Regions from separate parts of the Kosakonia radicincitans DSM 16656 genome, predicted to be linked through region 1. Evidence: predicted binding sites of a transcription regulator. Region 1 holds the regulator's gene; each other region holds the start of a gene.
The links. Region 1 encodes LexA, which represses DNA repair genes until DNA is damaged. Its sites were predicted from a motif close to TNCTGTATGTACATACAGNA; they were not measured.
Positions count from the first base shown of each region.

Region 2: a site for LexA is predicted at 2,739-2,758, ahead of umuD (translesion error-prone DNA polymerase V autoproteolytic subunit). Genes of this name have one in related genera too.
Region 3: a site for LexA is predicted at 1,807-1,826, ahead of mutH (DNA mismatch repair endonuclease MutH). Genes of this name have one in related genera too.

Region 1 is NZ_CP018016.1:5,441,393-5,448,450, forward strand. It holds gene dusA (tRNA dihydrouridine(20/20a) synthase DusA) at 1-101, opposite strand, end outside; gene ycaC (isochorismate family cysteine hydrolase YcaC) at 337-960, shown strand; gene Y71_RS26155 (conjugal transfer protein TraF) at 1,001-2,317, opposite strand; gene zur (zinc uptake transcriptional repressor Zur) at 2,600-3,115, shown strand; gene Y71_RS26165 (CsbD family protein) at 3,220-3,429, opposite strand; gene dinF (MATE family efflux transporter DinF) at 3,594-4,928, opposite strand; gene lexA (transcriptional repressor LexA) at 5,006-5,620, opposite strand; gene Y71_RS26180 (diacylglycerol kinase) at 5,729-6,097, opposite strand; gene plsB (glycerol-3-phosphate 1-O-acyltransferase PlsB) at 6,230-7,058, shown strand, end outside.
Region 2 is NZ_CP018017.1:164,286-171,343, forward strand. It holds gene Y71_RS29055 (DNA replication terminus site-binding protein) at 1-888, opposite strand, end outside; gene umuC (translesion error-prone DNA polymerase V subunit UmuC) at 1,038-2,303, opposite strand; gene umuD (translesion error-prone DNA polymerase V autoproteolytic subunit) at 2,303-2,719, opposite strand; gene Y71_RS29070 (hypothetical protein) at 2,973-3,476, shown strand; gene Y71_RS29080 (IS110 family RNA-guided transposase) at 3,835-4,857, opposite strand; partial or broken gene Y71_RS29085 (Tn3 family transposase) at 4,881-7,058, opposite strand, start outside.
Region 3 is NZ_CP018016.1:953,855-960,912, forward strand. It holds gene Y71_RS04760 (TerC family protein) at 105-818, opposite strand; gene mutH (DNA mismatch repair endonuclease MutH) at 882-1,577, opposite strand; gene rppH (RNA pyrophosphohydrolase) at 2,259-2,789, shown strand; gene ptsP (phosphoenolpyruvate--protein phosphotransferase) at 2,802-5,048, shown strand; gene lgt (prolipoprotein diacylglyceryl transferase) at 5,235-6,110, shown strand; gene thyA (thymidylate synthase) at 6,117-6,911, shown strand; gene Y71_RS04795 (hypothetical protein) at 6,889-7,058, opposite strand, start outside.

The sequences.
Region 1 (7,058 bases):
TGTCTGTCCGTCCAGTCGAGCATCGGAGCGACGCTGAATCGCCCATACCAGTGATTGTCAGAATTTACAGGCATTACGCTGGTTTGGCTGGCGTTAGTCATTTCAGAATTACCGTGCTTTGATTTCCAGAAAAAGAGGTGCTCTCACCGCTATTCCGCCGGTGAGCGAAAGCAATAGACAATAAGATTTTCTATTGTATCACATTCGCTGTAAGTCACTGGAGAAGGCATTTTTTCACCTTGTTGAGACACGGTTCCCTTTCTATATTTTTTCTAACGCACAAGGAGTCTTAACCCAATAGCAGAAAGCTATTGTCAACTGAAACAGGGAGTTATTATGTCTAAACCGTATGTTCGTCTTGATAAAAATGATGCAGCCGTTCTGTTAGTTGATCATCAAACGGGTTTGTTATCTCTGGTAAGAGATATCGAGCCGGACAAGTTCAAAAATAATGTTCTGGCGTTAAGCGATCTCGCCAAATATTTCAAATTGCCCACGATTTTGACCACGAGTTTTGAAACCGGACCGAATGGCCCGCTGGTACCGGAACTTAAAGCGCAGTTCCCGGATGCGCCTTATATTGCCCGCCCGGGTAACATCAATGCCTGGGATAACGAAGATTTCGTTAAGGCCGTCAAAGCAACCGGCAAGAAGCAGTTGATTATTGCTGGCGTGGTGACGGAAGTGTGCGTTGCTTTCCCGGCGTTATCCGCCATTGAAGAGGGCTATGAAGTGTTTGTTATTACCGACGCTTCAGGAACATTCAATGAAATTACACGTCATTCCGCATGGGATCGTATGTCCCAGGCTGGCGTGCAGTTGATGACATGGTTTGGTGCCGCCTGCGAATTACACCGCGACTGGCGTAATGATATTGAAGGTCTGGCAACGCTGTTTTCCAACCATATTCCTGATTACCGTAATCTGATGACCAGCTACGACAAGCTCACCGGTAAATAAGCGCCAATAAAACCGGAGGCGCAATGCCTCCGGTTACTCATCAGAAAGTCACGCTAAGCTGTGCTCCGGCCCCCCAGGTTTGATCTTCACCCACCAGACCCATCAGATCGATATGCACGCGATTAAACGGCGCAAATCCGACACCGCCGGTAAAGACGTTTTTATCATCCCCTTTGACATCCGCGCGGTAACCGGCACGCACCGCCAGCCAGCTCAACGGGCGAACTTCCGCACCCACGCCGACATACTGGGAATTTTTCTCGCTCTTAAAGCCTTTAGTCTCGGTTAAATCACCGTCGGCGCTCAGTGTCAGCAGGTCGTTATGCCATGCCGCGCCTGCCGTCACGACCGGGCTAATCTGGTAAGTATCTTTATAGCTCACCACATCGCCCGTTCTGCCGTTGCGAATACGAATGTCTTTGGTATCAATGTCACGGGAGATCAGGTTTGTACCGGTCAAACCGACCGTCACATTCTCGCCGAAATCCGCGGCCAGGCCGACATCCACGTTGAAGCCGGTATCATCGGTACGGTAGCGGCTGCTGTTCCAGTCACTACTTTTGTAGTCATAAATCGACGCCGTATAGTTGTAGACCCAGGTTTTCTGTAATTTTGGCGTCACGCCAACGGATAACGGTACGCCGCCGACATCAAACTGGCGAGCCATCGCAATGCCGTAATCCGAGACGATAGCCGCGCGGCCTGAAGCGGTTGAGTTGAGGTTTTTGGTGATTTCTTCGCTGCCATTCGGCGATATCACCGCATTCAGCGCTTCACCGGCGGCGACGGCGGTGCTGTTCTCAATACTGCGCAGGTAGTCAATGTCCTGCTGATCGATTGACGACGTGACGCGCGCATGGGCATAAGCTTTCGTCACAAATGCCACGGAAAGGACATCATTGGGGATACTTACCGCGATACCGGCGGCGGCTTTGGCCTGCGCTGTTTTCCCTCTCAGAAACTCCAGCTCATTCGCCAAATCGCCCGCGGCGCTCTGAAATTGCCTTACCGTACCGAGCGGATTAGCAATAATTTCCGCAGCGGTGAGGTTATCGACCACATCTTTGTAGCCATCGATTTTGTCATTGATATCGTCGATCTCGTCGCGCAGATTATCTTTGTCGCTAATTTGCGCCTGTACGCTCGGCAGGATGACGGTAATATCATCATCGGGTTTTGCTTTTGCTAACAGTGCCGGGTTGATTAATGGCCCGCTGCCATAATTCGCAGATGCAACGCCCGTTCCCCCCATTGCATCATTACGTGCTTCTGCCCAGGTATTGGCTGCCCCTGCCTGATTTGCCACAAAAAAGGAGACAGCGATCGCGACCAGCGAAAGTTTACGTTTTTTTTCCACAGTATGCGTCTCGTAGCCAGATGAGTTTTAAGCCTGTAAGTATTCGCACAAACAGGAATGCACTATTGCTGTGAATAACGTAAGAAAATGAAGCTAAATTGCCGGAATACCCGTAAGTACCCGGAGATTATTGTTTTAAGTGATGACCATCACTATTTATAGATGACGGAATCCATTTCGGGAAGCGATCCAGAGAAATGGAGATTGCTGGCCACGATCTCGGCGTTTTCGACAGGACATGGTAAAGTGTATGGCTTGTATTTCCCCAACCGGAGAGCGCCTATGGATAAGACCACTTCGCAAGAGATGTTAGCGCAGGCTGAAAAGCTGTGCGTGCAGCGCAACGTGCGCCTGACTCCCCAGCGTCTTGAAGTGTTGAGATTACTCAGCCTGCAACAAAGTGCCATCAGCGCGTACGATCTGCTCGATCTGCTGCGTGAAAGCGAACCGCAGGCCAAGCCGCCGACGGTGTATCGCGCTCTTGATTTCCTGCTGGAACAAGGGTTCGTACATAAAGTCGAATCAACAAACAGCTACGTGCTGTGCCACCTTTTTGACCAGCCGACGCACACATCCGCGATGTTTATCTGCGATCGCTGTGGTTCGGTAAAAGAAGAGCAGGCGGAAGGCGTGGAAGATATTATGCATGCGCTGGCGGCAAAGATGGGCTTTGCTCTGCGACATAATGTCATTGAAGCTCACGGCTTATGTGCAGACTGTGTCGAAGTGGAGTCCTGCCGTCATCACGACCATTGCCACCACGACCACACCGTGCAGGTGAAGAAAAAGCCACGTTAATCTTTTGAGCGGGACGATAGATAAAACAGCTGGAGGGGTGGTACATCCTTGTACCTTCGGGCAGGGTAGCCTTAGAGGGTTAGCACAATGAGGAGATGTGCAGGCTACCAGCGGTAGTCGTTACGCGTTTCCCAATCTGTAACTTCTTTCTCCGCCTGGTCTTTGGCATAACCGTAACGCTCCTGGATTTTACCTACCAGCTGGTCACGTTTACCTTCGATGATGGTCATATCATCATCGGTCAGTTTGCCCCATTTTTCTTTAACAGTGCCTTTGAACTGTTTCCAGTTACCGCCGACTTCGTCTTTATTCATCGTTGACTCCTTATCGTTCGGTTAAATATGTATTCGTTCTGCTGAACGTACTGATTATTGTAGTTAAGGATTCCGGCAATCGATTTTTATTCGGAATCTTTAACCGTCGAGATGATTAAAAACAGCATAAGCGAGACGAGGGAACAGGCAAAAGCCTGGCAATATCAGGAAGGATTCGCGTCGGAAAACCAGCTGCCATTACGCCAGTGGCGACGCCACAGCCAGGCAAGCGTAAGCCCGCGCAGGGCGAGAAAGACGGTCAGCGATAGCCATAAACCGTGATTCCCCAACACCGGAACCGTCAGCAGCGTGACAGCAAACCCGGCAGCGGCAATCGCCATACTGTTACGCATCTCCGCTGCGCGCGTGGCGCCAACAAACATGCCATCCAGCAAGTAACACCACACGCCCACCAGCGGCAGAATCACTTGCCAGAATAGGTAATGCCCGGCGAGCGTCTGCAAGGCAGGAAGCGAAGTCAGCAAGGCAATAATGTTGTCGCCTGCCAGCGCATAAATCGCCGCAAAGAACAGCGCCACCAGCCCGGCCTGGCGGCACGCCGCTCGCCAGACTTCCATCAATTGACTGCCGTCGCGCGCGCCGTAGGCCTGCCCGGAATGCGCTTCGACCGCGTAGGCAAAACCATCCAGCGCATACGCTGTAAAGGTGAGAAACATCATCAGCACCGCGTTAGCGGCGACTGTCTCGCCACCAAGACGCGCGCCCAGTACGGTGATTGAGCCAAAGCAGAGCTGCAAGAGCAGCGAGCGCAGCATGATATCGCGGTTAAGCGCTAATAAGCGCCGCATACCGCCGCGCCAGGCATTTTTCAGCGCTGGCAGGGTGATGCCGCGCATCACCAACACGCGGTGCACCATCAGCAGACCGATGGCGAAAGTCGCATACTCAGCCACAACGGTGGCGAGCGCTGCCCCCTGCACATTCATGTGCAGACCCATCACCAGCCACAGGTCGAGAACAATGTTGAGGAGGTTCCCTACCACCAGCAGGATCACCGGAGCACGGGCATACTGCACGCCCAGCAACCAGCCGAGTAATACCAGATTTCCCAACGACGCTGGCGCACTCAGCCAGCGGATATTAAGAAAGCGCCGCGCTTGTTCCAGCACGGCTTCGCTCCCACCGGTGATGTGCAGCGCTAGATCGATGAGCGGCGTACGCAGCAACATAATTCCCCCGCCAGCCAACAGCGCCAGTAGCAGCGGTTGTACCAGCGCGCGCGCCAGCGCAGGTGCGTTTTTCGCGCCAAACGCCTGTGCCGTAAGACCGGTTGTGCTCATCCGCAAAAACAGCAGCAGCATAAACAAAAAGCTGGTAGCCGTTGCGCCAATCGCCACGCCGCCGAGGTAAACAGGGCTATCCAGGTGCCCGACCACGGCGGTATCCACCAGTCCCAGTAACGGAACAGTGATATTGGAGAAGATCATGGGCAGCGCAAGCCGCCACAGTGCTCTGTCAGATGCATTCAGCAACGGCATGGCAGTGTCGAATCAATGGGGGAAAAGTGTATTACGCAGCGCCACGGTATTCTGTGTCGCTGCGAAAAGAACAGGCGTTAGAGCCATGTACCATTACGGATGACGCCAACCGCCAGCCCTTCAATGGTGAAGTTTTGATCGCGCAGATCGACGACGATCGGGGAAAACTCGCTGTTTTCCGGCAGCAGTTCGACGGTGTTACCCTGTTTTTTCAGACGTTTCACGGTAACTTCATCATCAATACGTGCGACGACCACCTGGCCGTTACGCACGTCCTGCGTTTTATGCACTGCGAGCAGGTCGCCGTCCATAATACCGATGTCTTTCATCGACATACCGCTGACGCGCAGCAGGAAATCCGCGTGAGGCTTGAAGAGATCGGGATCGACCTGATAGTGACCCTCGATATGCTGTTGCGCCAGCAGCGGTTCACCCGCAGCAACGCGGCCAATCAGCGGTAAACCGATATCCTCTTCTTCTTCCAGCAGCAGACGCAAACCACGCGATGCGCCGGAGACGATTTCGATAACCCCTTTGCGCGCAAGCGCTTTCAGGTGTTCTTCAGCCGCATTTGGGGAACGGAACCCCAATTGCTGTGCGATTTCCGCACGCGTTGGTGGCATACCGGTTTGGGTGATGCGATCGCGGATGAGATCGAACACCTCTTGCTGCCTGGCCGTTAATGCTTTCATCCCGCCCCCTGGGTGTATATACAGTTATGCTGTGAGTATATACAGTCAAAGGCGATTTTGGAACCAAATTTAAGCAAAAAACCAGGGAGTTATTGATTTCTGGAAGCGTTATCGAAAATGCGACCAAAGAAGCGAGATCCAGGTAAACAGCGCCAGCAGGATCGACATCAGCACTGCCGCCGATCCCATATCCTTCGCCCGACCGGAAAGTTCGTGAAATTCAGAACCAATTCGGTCTACGACAGCTTCAATTGCACTATTTAGGATTTCAACAATCATTACTAGCGACACCGAGCTAATCAGCAATACCCGTGTGACCGTGTCAATGTCCAGCCAGCAAGCAATAATGATAGCTAAAACAACGGCTACCAGCTCCTGACGGAAGGCGGCTTCATTGATCCATGCAGCGCGAACGCCCTTCCATGAGTAACCTGCTGCTTTAATGATTCGGGTAATTCCGGTGGTATTATTGGCCATGAAAAGAACCTTTTTATGTAATAAACGTCAATGTCTACATCAGCGTACTGAGGTACAACAGAAATTACGTGCGCTTTCTGATATTCTTGCGGCGCAATGGCACTATTATTAACCAGAGGCTTTTCATCTTTTATGTCCGGTTGGCCACGAATTTACTACAAATTACTGAATTTACCATTAAGTGTACTGGTAAAAAGTAAATCGATACCTGCAGAACCTGCACAGGAACTGGGTCTCGATACTTCACGTCCTATTATGTACGTGCTGCCTTATAACTCTAAGGCAGATTTGATGACGTTGCGTGCTCAGTGTCTGGCGCACGAACTGCCCGATCCCCTGGAACCCCTGGAAATCGACGGCGTATTACTGCCGCGTTTCGTGTTTATTCATGGCGGGCCGCGCGTGTTTACCTATTACACGCCAAAAGAAGAGTCCATCAAACTGTTCCACGACTACCTGGATTTACACCGCAGCCATCCGGATCTGGATGTGCAAATGGTGCCGGTATCGGTGATGTTTGGCCGCTCTCCGGGGCGTGAAAAAGGCGAGATTAATCCGCCGCTGCGCATGCTGAACGGCATCCAGAAATTCTTCGCGATCTCCTGGCTTGGCCGCGATAGCTTTGTGCGCTTCTCGCCGCCCGTCTCCCTGCGCCGCATGGCGACCGAGCACGGCACCGATAAAATTATCGCGCAGAAACTGGCGCGTGTGGCGCGTATGCATTTCGCGCGACAGCGTCTGGCCGCCGTTGGGCCGCGTCTGCCGGCGCGTCAGGATCTGTTCAATAAGCTGCTCTCTTCTAAAGCGATTGCCCGTGCGGTCGAAGACGAAGCGCGCAGCAAAAAAATCTCTCACGACAAAGCGCAGCAAAACGCTATCGCGCTGATGGAAGAGATTGCCGCCAACTTCTCGTACGAAATGATCCGTCTGACCGACCGTATCCTCGGCTTTACCTGGAACC
Region 2 (7,058 bases), on a different replicon from region 1:
GAGAATCATTTCGATACTTTCGCCGTGGAATATACCGATCACATCTGTCTTGAGGCGGTTACTCCTCGGCTTTACTTCATTGGCCACGAACTCTGGCAATGGCCGAATTTTCACGTGCTCATCCTGAATGATAATGAACGGCATAGATGAAGCGGCAGAAAGACGCAGTATCTGGTCGGGGTGTTCAGGATCAGCCATCGCGATGTTTGCAGCTGGATGCACTTTAACCGGACGGCGTAAGCGAAGCTTTTCTTCCGGTACACGCGCAATAGCCTTAATCAACGAGTTGAGTCTGACTGATTTATCTTCATCTTCCTCGATGTCCTTGCCCATCTTCTGGAGCAACTCGATTTTGTTAACCCTGCTAAAAAGCGTCTTTTGCCTCCAGCCGAAACTGACCAGATTGACGTTAGCATTATCAAACATACGCAGCTGCCGATAGAGATGCAGGGTCATGACACCAGGGCAGGCGCTATGCAGCGCGTTGAAGCGCATGTATTCCGGTCGGCGATCACCACCGTAGTTTTCGATGATGTGGCGTTGAATGCTCTCTTTATGCTGGTTGATGGATGTCACCAAACGGGTAACCAGCTGAGAGAATTCCGCATCTGTATTGTCGTACCATAATACGCCGGTAGTGCGCCGAGCGGACTTCTGCGAATAGCCATCCCTGATATGCAGGTCAGCGTATGCCGCGCAGGCAGCATGGACAGCATCGTGTCCCTGTTTCAGCTCAGGCATGATGTGTTCGATGGCCATATCTTCTTCGCCATCAGCAACGGCTGGCAGGACGCAGACACTCGCCTTGAGCGGAAGCCGGGAACCCAGCACTCCACGAAGTTGTGTGATCTCGCTCTCCAGCGTCTGGAAAGTTGTTGAGATATTCATTTCTATCCCCGAAAAAGGGCTCTAAACTCCCTCCGCTGCACGGAGGACTGTATGTACATACATACTCATAACAAGCGAAACCGAGTATATCAAGTTCGTTTTGTTTACAGACGAATTTTATCGATGACGAATGAAGTTTTCACTGCTGATTAGCCAATCCTGACGCGAGGGATTTCATTAATGTTAGTGAGATAGGATGGTGACAATAACTCCCGCCGCATCGTCCAGTCTTTGTCGATGCCCTGGCCCGCAAACCATAATTTCCCCCGACCTGACCGGTTAATTCTATCCATCACGCCCATCAACGCTTCACCATTGGCAAAGAGTCGGTTCTCACCAAACAAATCGAGCTGGCTGGTGGCGCTATCATAAAAGTCAGATAGCATCACTCCGGCTTTATGGTATCGGTATCCCTCCTGCCAGATATGCCGGAGCCCTGCGACCGCAGCCGCAATGATTTCCCGGGTATCGGCGGTGGGGTTTTCCAGCTTGACTGTCTGCTGGCCACTGTAAGGGGCCGTTTTCGAATAGTAACTTGTGCCAATAAAAACCGTTATGCAGCGACAGTATTGCTTCTCTTCGCGCAGCTTCTCGCCTGCACGTTCGGCATACTCACACACCGCCTGGTGCATTGCTTCGTAGTGCTCTATTTTCTGGCCGAATGAACGCGAGCTGATGATCTGCTGCTTAACCTTCCTCACCTCTTCCAGGGCTATGCAGGACTCGCCATTCAATTCGCGCTGCGTTCGCTCCAGTACGACTCCAAATGTGTTACGGATAAGCGATGTTGGCGCATTGGCCAGATCGAGAGCAGTCCTGATGCCCATGCTGTTCAGTCTGGTGGCATATCTCCGGCCCACCCCCCAGACATCGCTTACGTCAATATATGGCAATAATTTACGTTGTCTTTCTGGACTGCTGAGATCAACCACTCCGCCTGTTTTAGTCCATGTTTTTGCAGCTTTATTTGCTAGTTTTGCCAAAGTTTTAGTTGTCGATATGCCCACCCCCACGGGTATATGGGTGCTCTTTAATACGGTTTTCTTTATTTCTCTTCCATAGTCATCAAAATTATAATTTTTCTGCATTCCTTCAAACGAAAGGAAAACTTCATCAATACTGTAGACCTCAGTATTACTGGAGAATTTAAATAATGTCTCACACACCCTACGGGAGATCTCCGCGTACAAGGCATAGTTAGAACTGAAAACATGTACACCGTTAGCTTCAAAGAATGCTTTCTTCTGGAAGTACACGTCACCATTCTGGATACCTAATTTTTTAGCTTCCGCTGAACGTGCCACGACCATGCCATCATTGTTCGAAAGGCATACAATTGGCTTGTTCACCAGATCGGGCCGAAAGACTCTCTCGCAGGAGGCGTAAAATGAGTTGCAATCCACCAGGCAGAACATCACAAGGCCTTGTACACGATGAAGGTCACCACGCCAAAAATGGCCAGTTCTTCGCCTTCTTTCAGATAGATCGGTGACATCCGGCTATTCATTGGCAGTAGCGCGGGAGCCGGGCTTAGCTGCAACCGCTTAATGGTGAAATCACCATCAACGGTCGCAATCACAATATCCCCCTCTTTCGCCTCAAGTGAGCTATCCACGATGACCAGATCGCCTTCGTGAATACGTGCCTCTACCATCGATGAACCTGTTACTCGTAAGAAGTAGGTTGCAGATGGATGTTTGATGAGGTGAGTATTTAGATCAATAAATTCATCAACATAATCGGAAGCGACTGAAGGGAAACCTGCGCTGACAGGCTCAACGAACAACGGGAATTGGCCTGGTGATTGTTGTGTCACTGGGATAAGTTTCATAATGCTCTGCTCTTCGTGGTGCTGTATATCCATACAGTATTATAGACAGGAGCCAGGAATTTTCGCACCTCCTTTTCCGAAAGTTATTTTCCGCTATCACTCTTCAGGTTTTTCTTATCACTTGTCCAGAAGTGGGTAACTGCACATAACAAATTGCAACCATATGATTCCTCAGTTCATTTTCAGAATTTACTCGTGCTTACTTCGTATACAATTCGGAATTTATCCGTACATTTTATAAGGAGTAATAACGATGAAGCAGTTTACAAATGAAGCAACTCAACAAATGCTGGCCGACTTTGACAAATCCCCTTTCTCTGACGCTGATCTGGCCGCAATGGATGTGGATGCTCGACAAATTATTGAGCAGAACGCTGAAAGGGATCGCCAACACCCGGTAACAGCAATCTGGCGTGTTGCGGTCGAGGGAAGCCTGACTGCGCGAGGTGGTGTCGTAACCGCTGTTGATAGCGCCAGGGTTATGGATCTAGGCAACGGTCAAATGGTCAAAATCGCAGTGGAGGGTGATGCAGTCACTTATACCGATGGTTCATCTGCACGGATTGTTTCAAGCGCTGGCCAGAAAGCTACACACTTCGAGAAAGGGCTCGCGCTGGTGGGCAGCGTACTGGATAACGGGGATGAAATTGTCTCGACCCCGCAGGACAGATTAGTGCTGTTATCGCGCAAAGGTATGGCTGAAGCCCCCGACTTTCTGGCAATACCCGGAGGCGTGACTCATGGGGTATCGAACTAACAATTATGGCCGGGGCCAGGCGCTCCACGGAGATAAAACCACCACAGGCGCGACCGTCCTTACTTGGGGTCAGTTTGGATATCGAAAATTATTGTACTATAAGGGCTTCCCCGGCATGTCAACGCCGGTGTTTACGGTTTCTGTCTGCACTATAGTAAAAAAATAAAGGGGAGAGACTGCGGTACTATAAACGGTCATGATGAATCGTCATCGATTCGGACCCTGATGAAAGACGCTCGTGAGGCTCTAGTTCGTTAGTCGGGTACACTTGCCCTGTACAATAAGCAGATATACCTCACGGGGTCTAACCCTTTATCATCAACGAGTTGCAGAACAGATGGTCATACAGCTTTGTACTTTAGCTGGCTGAGTACAACCTGAAATCATCACCGTAATGCAATGATGCCCAGCACAGTCTTGCATTTTTGGCAGCGATGGCAACAACAGCGCGCCAGTATCCTCTGCGTTCGACCAGTGAGCAGACCCAACGACTGAATAAATCAGTCCTTTTCTCCGCCCCGATCAGTACCGAGCGGGCACCCTGAACCAGAAGTGTTCTCAGATACGAATCGCCAGCTTTCGTTATCCTGCCAAGCTTCGACTTTCCGCCGCTGCTGTACTGCGATGGTGTCAGTCCCAGCCAGGCTGCCAGCTGGCGCCCATTCTTAAAATCATGTGCATTACCGATACTGGCGACCAGCGCACAGGCCGTTGTGGGGCCAACGCCCTTCAATTCCATCAGCCGCTGACTGCGATGATCTGTTTTGGCCATGCGGGACAAAATTCGGTCATATTCAGCGATGTTATCTTCAATGCGAGCAACGTGCTCCAGCAAATCATCAACACATTGCTGAACCTGAAGTGGTAAAGAATTCTTCTGCTCAAAAACTATGTGGCGCAGGGCATCTGTACTTTGTGGGGCGATAACGCCGAATTCAGATATCAACCCCCGGAGACGATTATATGTTGCTGTTTTCTCTTCGATAAAACCCTGTCGGGTACGATGCAGACACTGCATTGCCTGCTGGCTCTCATCCTTAACCGGCACAAACCGCATATGTGGGCGACGAACCGCCTCGCAGATAGCCTGAGCATCAGCTGCATCATTTTTCCCTGATTTACCAGCCATGCGGTAAGGCGATACAAATTTAGCGGCCATCAGACGCGGCTCATGACCATACTGCCGAAACAGTCTTGCCCAGTAATGAGCCCCGGAGCACGCCTCCATCCCGATAACACAGGGCGGCAAACCAGCAATCAGCCCGGGAAGAGCTGCGCGGGTTACTCTGGATTTAACCAGAACGGTTTTGCCATTCTGGTCAACGCAATGAACAGCGAACACATTTTTAGCAAGATCGATACCGACAGTAGTAATGGTCATAACGAATCCCTCCGGGGTTGTGTTTACCCCATGATTGCACAAGAGTTAATCAGGCGCATAATCAGGGGAAGTCCCTTCCATTCGTTAAGGCTATTTTTTGACCTTTCGACTTTAGCGGGTCTCAACCGACGAAACTTACCGGAAGCCGGTATCCGGTTGCTTTTCCAGATATAATCGCCTGTCAGATTGATATGCTCCCAGCCTAGCGGGGACAAATGCGACAGCAATTGATCGTTGATCTTCACCCCTTTACGCTTCAGGGCATCGACCGCTCTTTCCATATAGACGGTATTCCACAGCGAGATAGCTGCCGTCAGCAGCGTCAGTCCACTGGCGCGATAGCTCTGATTTTCCGGTTTACGATCCCTGATTTCACCCAGACGGTGCAGGAATACCGCGCGCGCCAGCGCGTTACGGGCTTCTCCTTTATTCAGTCCCGCCTGGACCCGCCGACGAAGTGCCGGATCGCGGAACCAGTCGATCATAAACAGCGTTCGTTCAATACGGCCAATTTCTCTCAGTGCTTTGGCAAGTCCATTTTGCTTTGAGTAGCTGGCAAGCTTTTTCAGCATCAGGGATGCCGTCACTGTTCCCTGCTTTATCGAGGTTGCCAGACGCAACACTTCACGCCAGTGAATTTCGATCTCTTTCAGGTTCAGGCTGGTCGTTGATATCAGTGACTGAAGCGCCGGGTACTGGTCTGCTTTCCCTTTGATAAACAGCTTCTTGTCATGGAGATCCCTGATTCGCGGACAGAACGCAAATCCCAGCAGATGCATCAGGGCAAAGACATGATCGGTGAAACCCGCGGTATCGGTGTAATGCTCCCTGATTTTCAGGTCACTTTCGTGGTACAGCAAGCCATCGAGAACATGGGTTGAATCCCTGACCCGACTTATTATGCAGGTGTAAAACGGGCTGTATTGATCCGAAATATGGGTATAAAACTGTCGTCCGGGCTCCTGCCCATATTTCGGGTTAACCTGTCCTGCGTAGCGGCCAGTGCTGCCTGTTCTGAAATTCTGTCCATCTGATGATGATGTTGTCCCGTCTCCCCAGAATGCCGCCAGCGGCCTTTTCCCCTGCGCGTTTACCAGTTCTGCAAGGGCGGCTGAATAGGTTTCGTCGCGGATGTACCATGCCTGAATATCTTCAAGTGATGATTTGGTACTCCCGGGGCAGGCTTCTGCCATTTTTGTCAGGCCAAGATTGATGCCATCCGCAAGAATGGTGGTGAGAAGCAGGCGGGTATCGGGACGGGTAATGTCATTTTTTATATGCGAAAAATGTCGGGTAAACGTCGTCCAGCCGTTTACCTCATCGAGAATTTCCGTGATTTTAGGGCGCGGTAGCATGCTGTAAACCAGCTCTGCCAGCGGTGAAACCTGCGCCGGTACGCAGTTATCCAGCGGAGAGACTTTTACGCCCCTGTCGGAAATTTCCACATCGGGCAGTTCACCAAGGGCTGCCATGGCATTGACCTCTTCAAGTCTGGACTGAAGCAGGGTCATACGGCTGGTAATGTACTCATGGTAATCAGCAGATACGGGCAGTGGCAGCGCCGGAGTGAGTTTGTCAAAGTCCTTTTCGGGAATGAGGTAATCATCAAAATTTTTGTAGCGCCGTGAGCCTTTAACCCAGATGTCCCCGGAGCGCAACGCTCCCTTAAGCTCGCTGAGCGCACAAAATTCATAATACTGCCGATCAATACCCGCAGGTGTAATCACCACCCTGTGCCAGCTTTCAGGGACAAACTCAAGCGGCGCAGTCGCCGGAACTTTACGTGAGTGCTTCAGGTACATATCCTTGATCACAACCAGCGCATCAGCCAGAGGTTGCGCTGCCGGGGTTGCGACTAACTGTAAAGTGGATAACATGCGTGGGGCATATTTCCGTAATATGCTGTATTTCTCGGTAATAATATGCAGCGGGTCAAAATTATTTTTTCTGGCGAGATGGCGTGTTTCCTCCAGACTGGCGACAAATTCAGGCCATGGGAGTATATTTTCTATTGCGAGCCATGGATCGTCACCGGAATCGCGGGCATCAGACAGCGCCTGACCGACATCGATGTACTGCCTCAGTTTTGACTGGATCAGCTTTCCGGTCTGCTGAAGGCGCTCTGCCTGTGTTCTTTTGGCTTTGCTGAAAAGGCTGTTCAGCATTCGCTCATGCAACTCAATCACTTCGTCTGTCAGTGT
Region 3 (7,058 bases), 1.3 Mb from region 1:
TAATAACCCGCTGTTTCGCGATGGAAAAGGGAGATTTTCTGAAAATAGCGGTTAGAGCAGGTAAGGAAGTGAAAAGCGCTTCCCCGACCGGGGAAGCGCTTTGCTTACAGTGGATTTTTTTTGTTGCGCAACAGGTTAAGCCACTCGACAGCGATAGAGAAGAACATCGCGAAGTAGATATAACCTTTCGGCACATGAATCGAAACGCTTTCGAGGATCAGCGTAAAGCCGACCAGAATCAAAAACGACAGCGCCAGCATTTTGACCGACGGATGGCGATCGACAAATTCGCCAATCGGACGCGCGGCAAACATCATCACGCCAACAGCGATCACGACGGCGGCCATCATGATGAACAGATGATCGGAGAGACCCACTGCGGTAATCACCGAATCGAGACTGAAAATGATATCCAGCAGCATGATCTGCACGATAGCGCCGAGGAAAGAGTGAACGTTAGTTTTCAGCCCTTCTTCTTCACCTTCGATCGACTCGTGGATCTCTTTGCTCGCTTTCCAGATCAGGAACAATCCGCCGAGAAAAAGGATCATGTCACGCGCCGAAACGCTGTGATCAAAAAGGGTGAATAACGGATGCGTCAGTCTTGTTACCCAGGCAATAGAAGCCAGCAGCAGCAGTCGCATCAGCATTGCCGCTGCCAGCCCAAGCCGACGGGCGTGATTACGTTGCGCGGTAGGTAACTTTGCAACAACCAGAGAGAGGAAAATAATATTATCGATCCCTAACACGATCTCCAGCAGCGTCAGCGTACCGAGCGCAAGCCAGGCGTTAGGGTCGGTGATCCATGCAAATAACATCAATAAAAGTCCTGCAAAAAAAGAAGCGCTAATTATAAGCGTCGGTGAGGCTGTGGCAAAAAATTAATAGCCGGATAGAAAAAAGTGGCGAGCCAGCAGCGAGCGGGTGAAGTTCTTTTTCAGGTAGAAACCGCGAGGTAGCGTGAGAATAGGCTCCCCATGTTCGCCAATCGCTTCCGTTAACGCTTTGCTGTTGGCGGCCTTGGGACGTAATTGCAGGACTTCGCCGTGACGGGCGGTAATACGCGTGACCTGGCCCAACACAATCAGATCCATCAACTCTTCCCAGTCCTGGCGCAACTGCTGCTCTTCTTCCTCATTGGGGCTCCAGAGCAACGGCGATCCGACACGGCGATCGGCTACCGGGATCTCGCGTGAACCCTCTATCGGGATCCATAACACGCGTTTCAGCTTGTGCCGGACATGGCTGGTTTCCCACACCACGCCGCTATTCCCGGTGAGTGGCGCGACGCAAACAAAGGTGGTTTCCAGCGGGCGGCCCTGGTTATCCACCGGAATGGTTTTTAACTCGACGCCCAGCGCGGCGAAGTCCTGTTCGGGTTTGCTTCCGGCGCTGGCGCCCAGCCATAGCTCAAGCAACACACCGATCCAGCCTTTATCCCGTTTCAGATCGCGCGGCACCGGCAGTCCCACCAATGCCGCCAGTTCGCCAAGCGAATAGCCTGCCAGGCGCTGTGCCTGAGCGAGTAACTGAGCCTCGGATTCTGGTGGCGAAGTGAAGGGAGACAACGCGAACATGTCACTAACCTTTTGATTAAAAAACAGGCAGTAGTTTTCCACTGTAGTCTGGTAGTTTACCGTTTTCAGTGGAATATAGGCAACGCAATGATTTAAAAGATAATTTATTTGTGTTTGTAATGTGTTGCGCAACAGCCTGCCAGGTTTTCCAAATCTGGTCACTGACAATGAACAGGATCTTACACCATGTTATCCACAGAAAAATGGGATAACTGATGAAAACCCTCACTACTGTTTCCATTTACAGCCTTGACGTGCGATGAAAATCGAGTTTCTGCACAAAATATGCCTAACTTATTGGCATAATCTGTGGATAAAAACGGCTCTGTTCGATCTTTCATCAGCGCCAGGATCCTAAGAGTGATGATCGTCACGTAATGCTGCAAAAAACCGGTGATAAGTCACTTAACTAAATGAATCACCGAGTTTTATTTTTTTACCCGATAAATGGGTTATTCAGACTGTTCTGGGTTTTCCCTGGGTAATTCCATACTTTTTCACAACTCTATCCACAGAAAAGGTGAATAAAACCCGTCTGAGGCAGGGGGTGATGTTTATAACTCTTATGCAAACTGTGAGTTATTCAATCGTTATCCGTTCGTATCCCTGTCATAGAGTGGTTTACCGTTTTCCGGGAGTGTGAAACAATCTCGTCATTCAGGTTTATTTTGAGGTAGTCCGGTGATTGATGACGATGGCTACCGCCCAAATGTGGGAATCGTAATCTGCAATCGACAGGGCCAGGTGATGTGGGCCAGACGCTTCGGGCAGCACTCATGGCAATTTCCCCAGGGGGGAATCAACCCAGGCGAGACCCCGGAGCAGGCGATGTACCGGGAACTGTTCGAGGAAGTGGGCTTAAGTCGTAAAGATGTTCGTATCCTTGCTTCTACCCGTAACTGGTTGCGTTACAAGTTACCGAAACGTTTGGTGCGTTGGGACACAAAGCCGGTTTGTATCGGCCAGAAACAAAAATGGTTTCTTTTGCAGTTGATTGGTAATGATGCAGAAATCAATATGCAAACCAGTAGCACTCCTGAGTTTGATGGCTGGCGTTGGGTAAGCTACTGGTATCCTGTTCGTCAGGTAGTCTCGTTTAAACGCGACGTCTACCGACGGGTGATGAAAGAGTTTGCAAGTGCGGTGTTATCGCTTCAGGAAACGCCTCCTAAGCCACAAAACGCACCTGCCTGGCGACGTAAACGAGGTTAAGCCACCCACATTATGCTCACCCGACTGCGAGAAATAGTTGAGAAAGTTGCCAGCGCGCCGCGTCTTAACGAAGCGCTGGAGATACTGGTTACCGACGTGTGTCTGGCGATGGAAACCGAAGTATGCTCGGTCTATCTTGCAGATCACGACAGGCGCTGTTTTTATCTGATGGCGACGCGCGGCTTAAAAAAGCCGCGTGGCCGCACTGTCACGCTCGCATTCGATCAGGGGATCGTGGGCCTGGTTGGCCGACTGGCGGAGCCTATCAACCTTGCCGATGCGCAGAAACATCCCAGCTTTAAATATATTCCTGCGGTAAAAGAGGAGCGTTTTCGCGCGTTTCTCGGCGTACCAATTATCCAGCGTCGTCAGTTGCTTGGCGTACTGGTTGTGCAGCAGCGTGAGCTGCGCCAGTACAATGAAAGCGAAGAGTCCTTTCTGGTCACACTGGCTACCCAGGTCGCCGGGATCCTTTCCCAGTCACAATTAAATGCCTTGTTTGGTCAGTATCGGCAGACTCGTATTCGCGCGCTGCCTGCTTCGCCGGGGGTTGCCATTGCCGAAGGTTGGATGGATCAAACCCTGCCGTTGATGGAGCAGGTTTATCCGGCATCGACGCTGGATACCTCGCTTGAGCGTGAAAGGCTGACCAGCGCGCTGGAAGAGGCTGCCAACGAATTCCGCCGTTACAGCAAGCGTTTTTCCGCCGGTGCGCAAAAAGAGACGGCGGCGATTTTCGATCTCTATTCCCACCTGCTCTCCGATGCGCGTTTGCGCCGTGAGCTGTTCGAAGAAGTGGACAGAGGCGTGGTGGCCGAATGGGCGGTGAAAACGGTGATTGAAAGTTTCGCCGAACAGTTTGCCGCGCTCAGCGATGGTTATCTGAAAGAACGGGCCGGCGATCTCCGGACCCTCGGCCAGCGTCTGCTGTTCCACCTTGATGACAATATTCAGGGGCCGAATACCTGGCCGGAGCGCTTTGTGCTGGTCGCCGATGAGCTTTCGGCGACAACGCTGGCAGAGTTGCCGCACGATCGGCTGGTGGGCGTAGTGGTGCGCGACGGTGCCGCCAACTCTCATGCCGCGATCATGGTGCGCGCGCTTGGCATTCCGACGGTGATGGGGGCGGATATCCAGCCTTCTGCGCTGCATCGCCGTACGCTGATTGTCGATGGTTACCGCGGCGAATTGCTGGTGGATCCGGAACCGGTTCTGCTACAGGAATACCAGCGTCTCATCACTGAGGAAAATGAGCTCAGCCGTCTCGCCGAAGATGATGTCAATCTGGCGGCGCAGCTTAAAAGCGGCGAGCGGGTGAAAGTGATGCTGAATGCTGGCTTAAGCCCGGAGCATGAAGAGAAACTCGGCAGCCGCATCGACGGTATCGGGCTGTACCGCACTGAAATTCCCTTTATGCTGCAAAGCGGCTTTCCGTCGGAAGAGGAGCAGGTGGCGCAATATCAGGGCATGCTGCAAATGTTCAACGACAAGCCGGTAACGCTGCGTACGCTGGATATTGGCGCCGATAAACAACTGCCCTATATGCCCATCAGCGAGGAAAATCCCTGTCTTGGCTGGCGAGGCATTCGTATTACGCTCGATCAGCCGGAAATTTTCCTCGTGCAGGTGCGCGCCATGCTGCGCGCTAATGCGGCGACCGGCAACCTCAGTATTCTGCTGCCGATGATCACCAGCATTGACGAGGTGGATGAGGCAAAACGGCTCATTGAACGCGCCGGACGTGAAGTCGAAGAGATGATCGGCTACGCCATTCCACGCCCGCGTATTGGCGTGATGCTGGAAGTGCCCTCAATGGTGTTTATGTTGTCGCATCTGGCAAGCCGCGTTGATTTTATCTCCATCGGCACTAACGATCTGACACAGTATATTCTGGCGGTGGATCGCAACAATACCCGCGTAGCGACAATGTATGACAGTCTGCATCCGGCCGTGCTGCGTGCGCTGTCGATGGTGGCTACTGAGGCGGAACGGTTAGGCATCGACCTTTGCCTGTGCGGTGAAATGGCCGGGGATCCGATGTGTGTCGCCGTGCTGATAGGCCTTGGTTATCGCCATTTGTCGATGAATGGGCGTTCGGTCGCGCGCATCAAATATTTGCTGCGGCGTATTGATGCTGAAGAGGCGCAGGTGCTGGCAAATCGCACGCTTGAGGCGCAATTAACTGCCGAAGTTCGCCATCAGATTGCCGCTTTTATGGAGCGGCGCGGGTTGGGCGGCCTGATCCGCGGCGGGATTTAAGCGTCTGCTTGTTCAGAGGTAAAATAAGCGCGTGGCTGTTTGACTATACATATCTTTTACAACTTCGGCGCAACTCATGCATCCCCCTTATGCTATGATTCGCCCCTTTGGAGCGGCCGCCGGTTGCGACCGCATATGTAAACCGCTGTCCACTTTCGGCGGAAGAACAACAAGTTGTGGTGACAGATGAACAGTGGCTATCTGCGTTTTCCCGATTTTGATCCGGTGATTTTTTCCATTGGACCCGTCTCCCTGCACTGGTACGGGTTGATGTACCTCGTAGGGTTCGTTTTTGCAATGTGGCTGGCTACGCGTCGGGCGAACCGTCCGGGCAGCGGCTGGACGAAAAACGAAGTGGAAAATCTGCTCTATGCAGGTTTCCTGGGGGTATTTCTGGGGGGCCGCCTCGGCTACGTGTTGTTCTACAATTTCCCTCTATTCCTTGCCGATCCGCTCTATCTGTTCCGCGTGTGGGATGGCGGTATGTCCTTCCACGGCGGCCTGATTGGCGTTATCGTCGTGATGGTGATTTTCGCGCGTCGTACTAAACGCAGCTTCTTCCAGGTCTCTGATTTTATTGCGCCGCTGATCCCATTTGGTCTGGGGGCCGGACGTCTGGGCAACTTTATCAATGGTGAATTATGGGGCCGCGTTGATCCCTCATTCCCTTTTACTATGTTGTTCCCCGGCTCGCGTGCGGAAGATGTCGCGTTGCTGCCAGCGCATCCGGAATGGCAGTCGATTTTTGATACATACGGCGTGCTGCCACGTCATATGTCACAGCTCTATGAGCTGGCGCTGGAAGGCGTTGTCCTGTTTATCATCCTTAACCTGTTTATCCGTAAACCACGCCCGACCGGCGCGGTCTCCGGCTTGTTCCTGATTGGCTACGGTGCGTTCCGTATCATTGTTGAATTTTTCCGCCAGCCCGATGCGCAGTTTACCGGCGAATGGGTGCAGTACATCAGCATGGGGCAGATCCTCTCCATTCCAATGATTGTCGCAGGCGCTATTATGATGATCTGGGCGTACCGCCATCGTTCGCCGCAACACGTTTCCTGAGGAACCATGAAACAGTATTTAGAATTGATGCAAAAGGTGCTGACCGAAGGCACCCCGAAAAATGACCGCACCGGGACAGGCACGCTGTCTATTTTTGGCCATCAGATGCGTTTTAATCTGCAGGACGGTTTCCCGCTGGTGACCACCAAGCGCTGCCATTTGCGTTCAATTATCCATGAACTGCTGTGGTTCCTGCAGGGCGATACCAATATCGCTTATCTGCGCGAAAACAACGTCACCATCTGGGATGAATGGGCCAACGAGCGGGGTGATCTCGGACCGGTATACGGTAAACAGTGGCGCGCATGGCCAACACCGGATGGCCGCCATATCGATCAGATTTCAACGGTTATCAACCAGTTGAAAAACGATCCGGACTCTCGCCGTATTATCGTTTCTGCCTGGAACGTCGGCGAACTGGACAAAATGGCGCTGGCGCCTTGCCATGCGTTCTTCCAGTTCTATGTAGCGGACGGCAAGCTCTCCTGCCAGCTCTATCAGCGTTCCTGTGATGTGTTCCTTGGGCTGCCGTTCAATATCGCCAGCTATGCATTGCTGGTACATATGATGGCGCAGCAGTGCGATTTGGAGCCGGGTGATTTTGTCTGGACGGGGGGCGATACGCACCTCTACAGCAACCACCTTGAGCAGACGCATCTGCAACTCAGCCGCGAACCCCGCGCGCTGCCGAAACTGGTGATCAAACGTAAGCCAGAGTCGCTGTTTGATTACCGCTTCGAAGATTTCGACATTGAAGGTTACGATCCGCACCCGGCAATTAAAGCGCCGGTCGCTGTCTGACCAGGCTGAACATTACACAACCGGTGCAGTAATGCGCCGGTTTTTTTTCATCAAAAAACGGTTTTTCGGCGTTGCTCGCAACCGCTGTGCAAGCCACTGCAAATGCATTTTTTTCTCTCGTAACACCTCGTAATTTTCCCTTTTCTG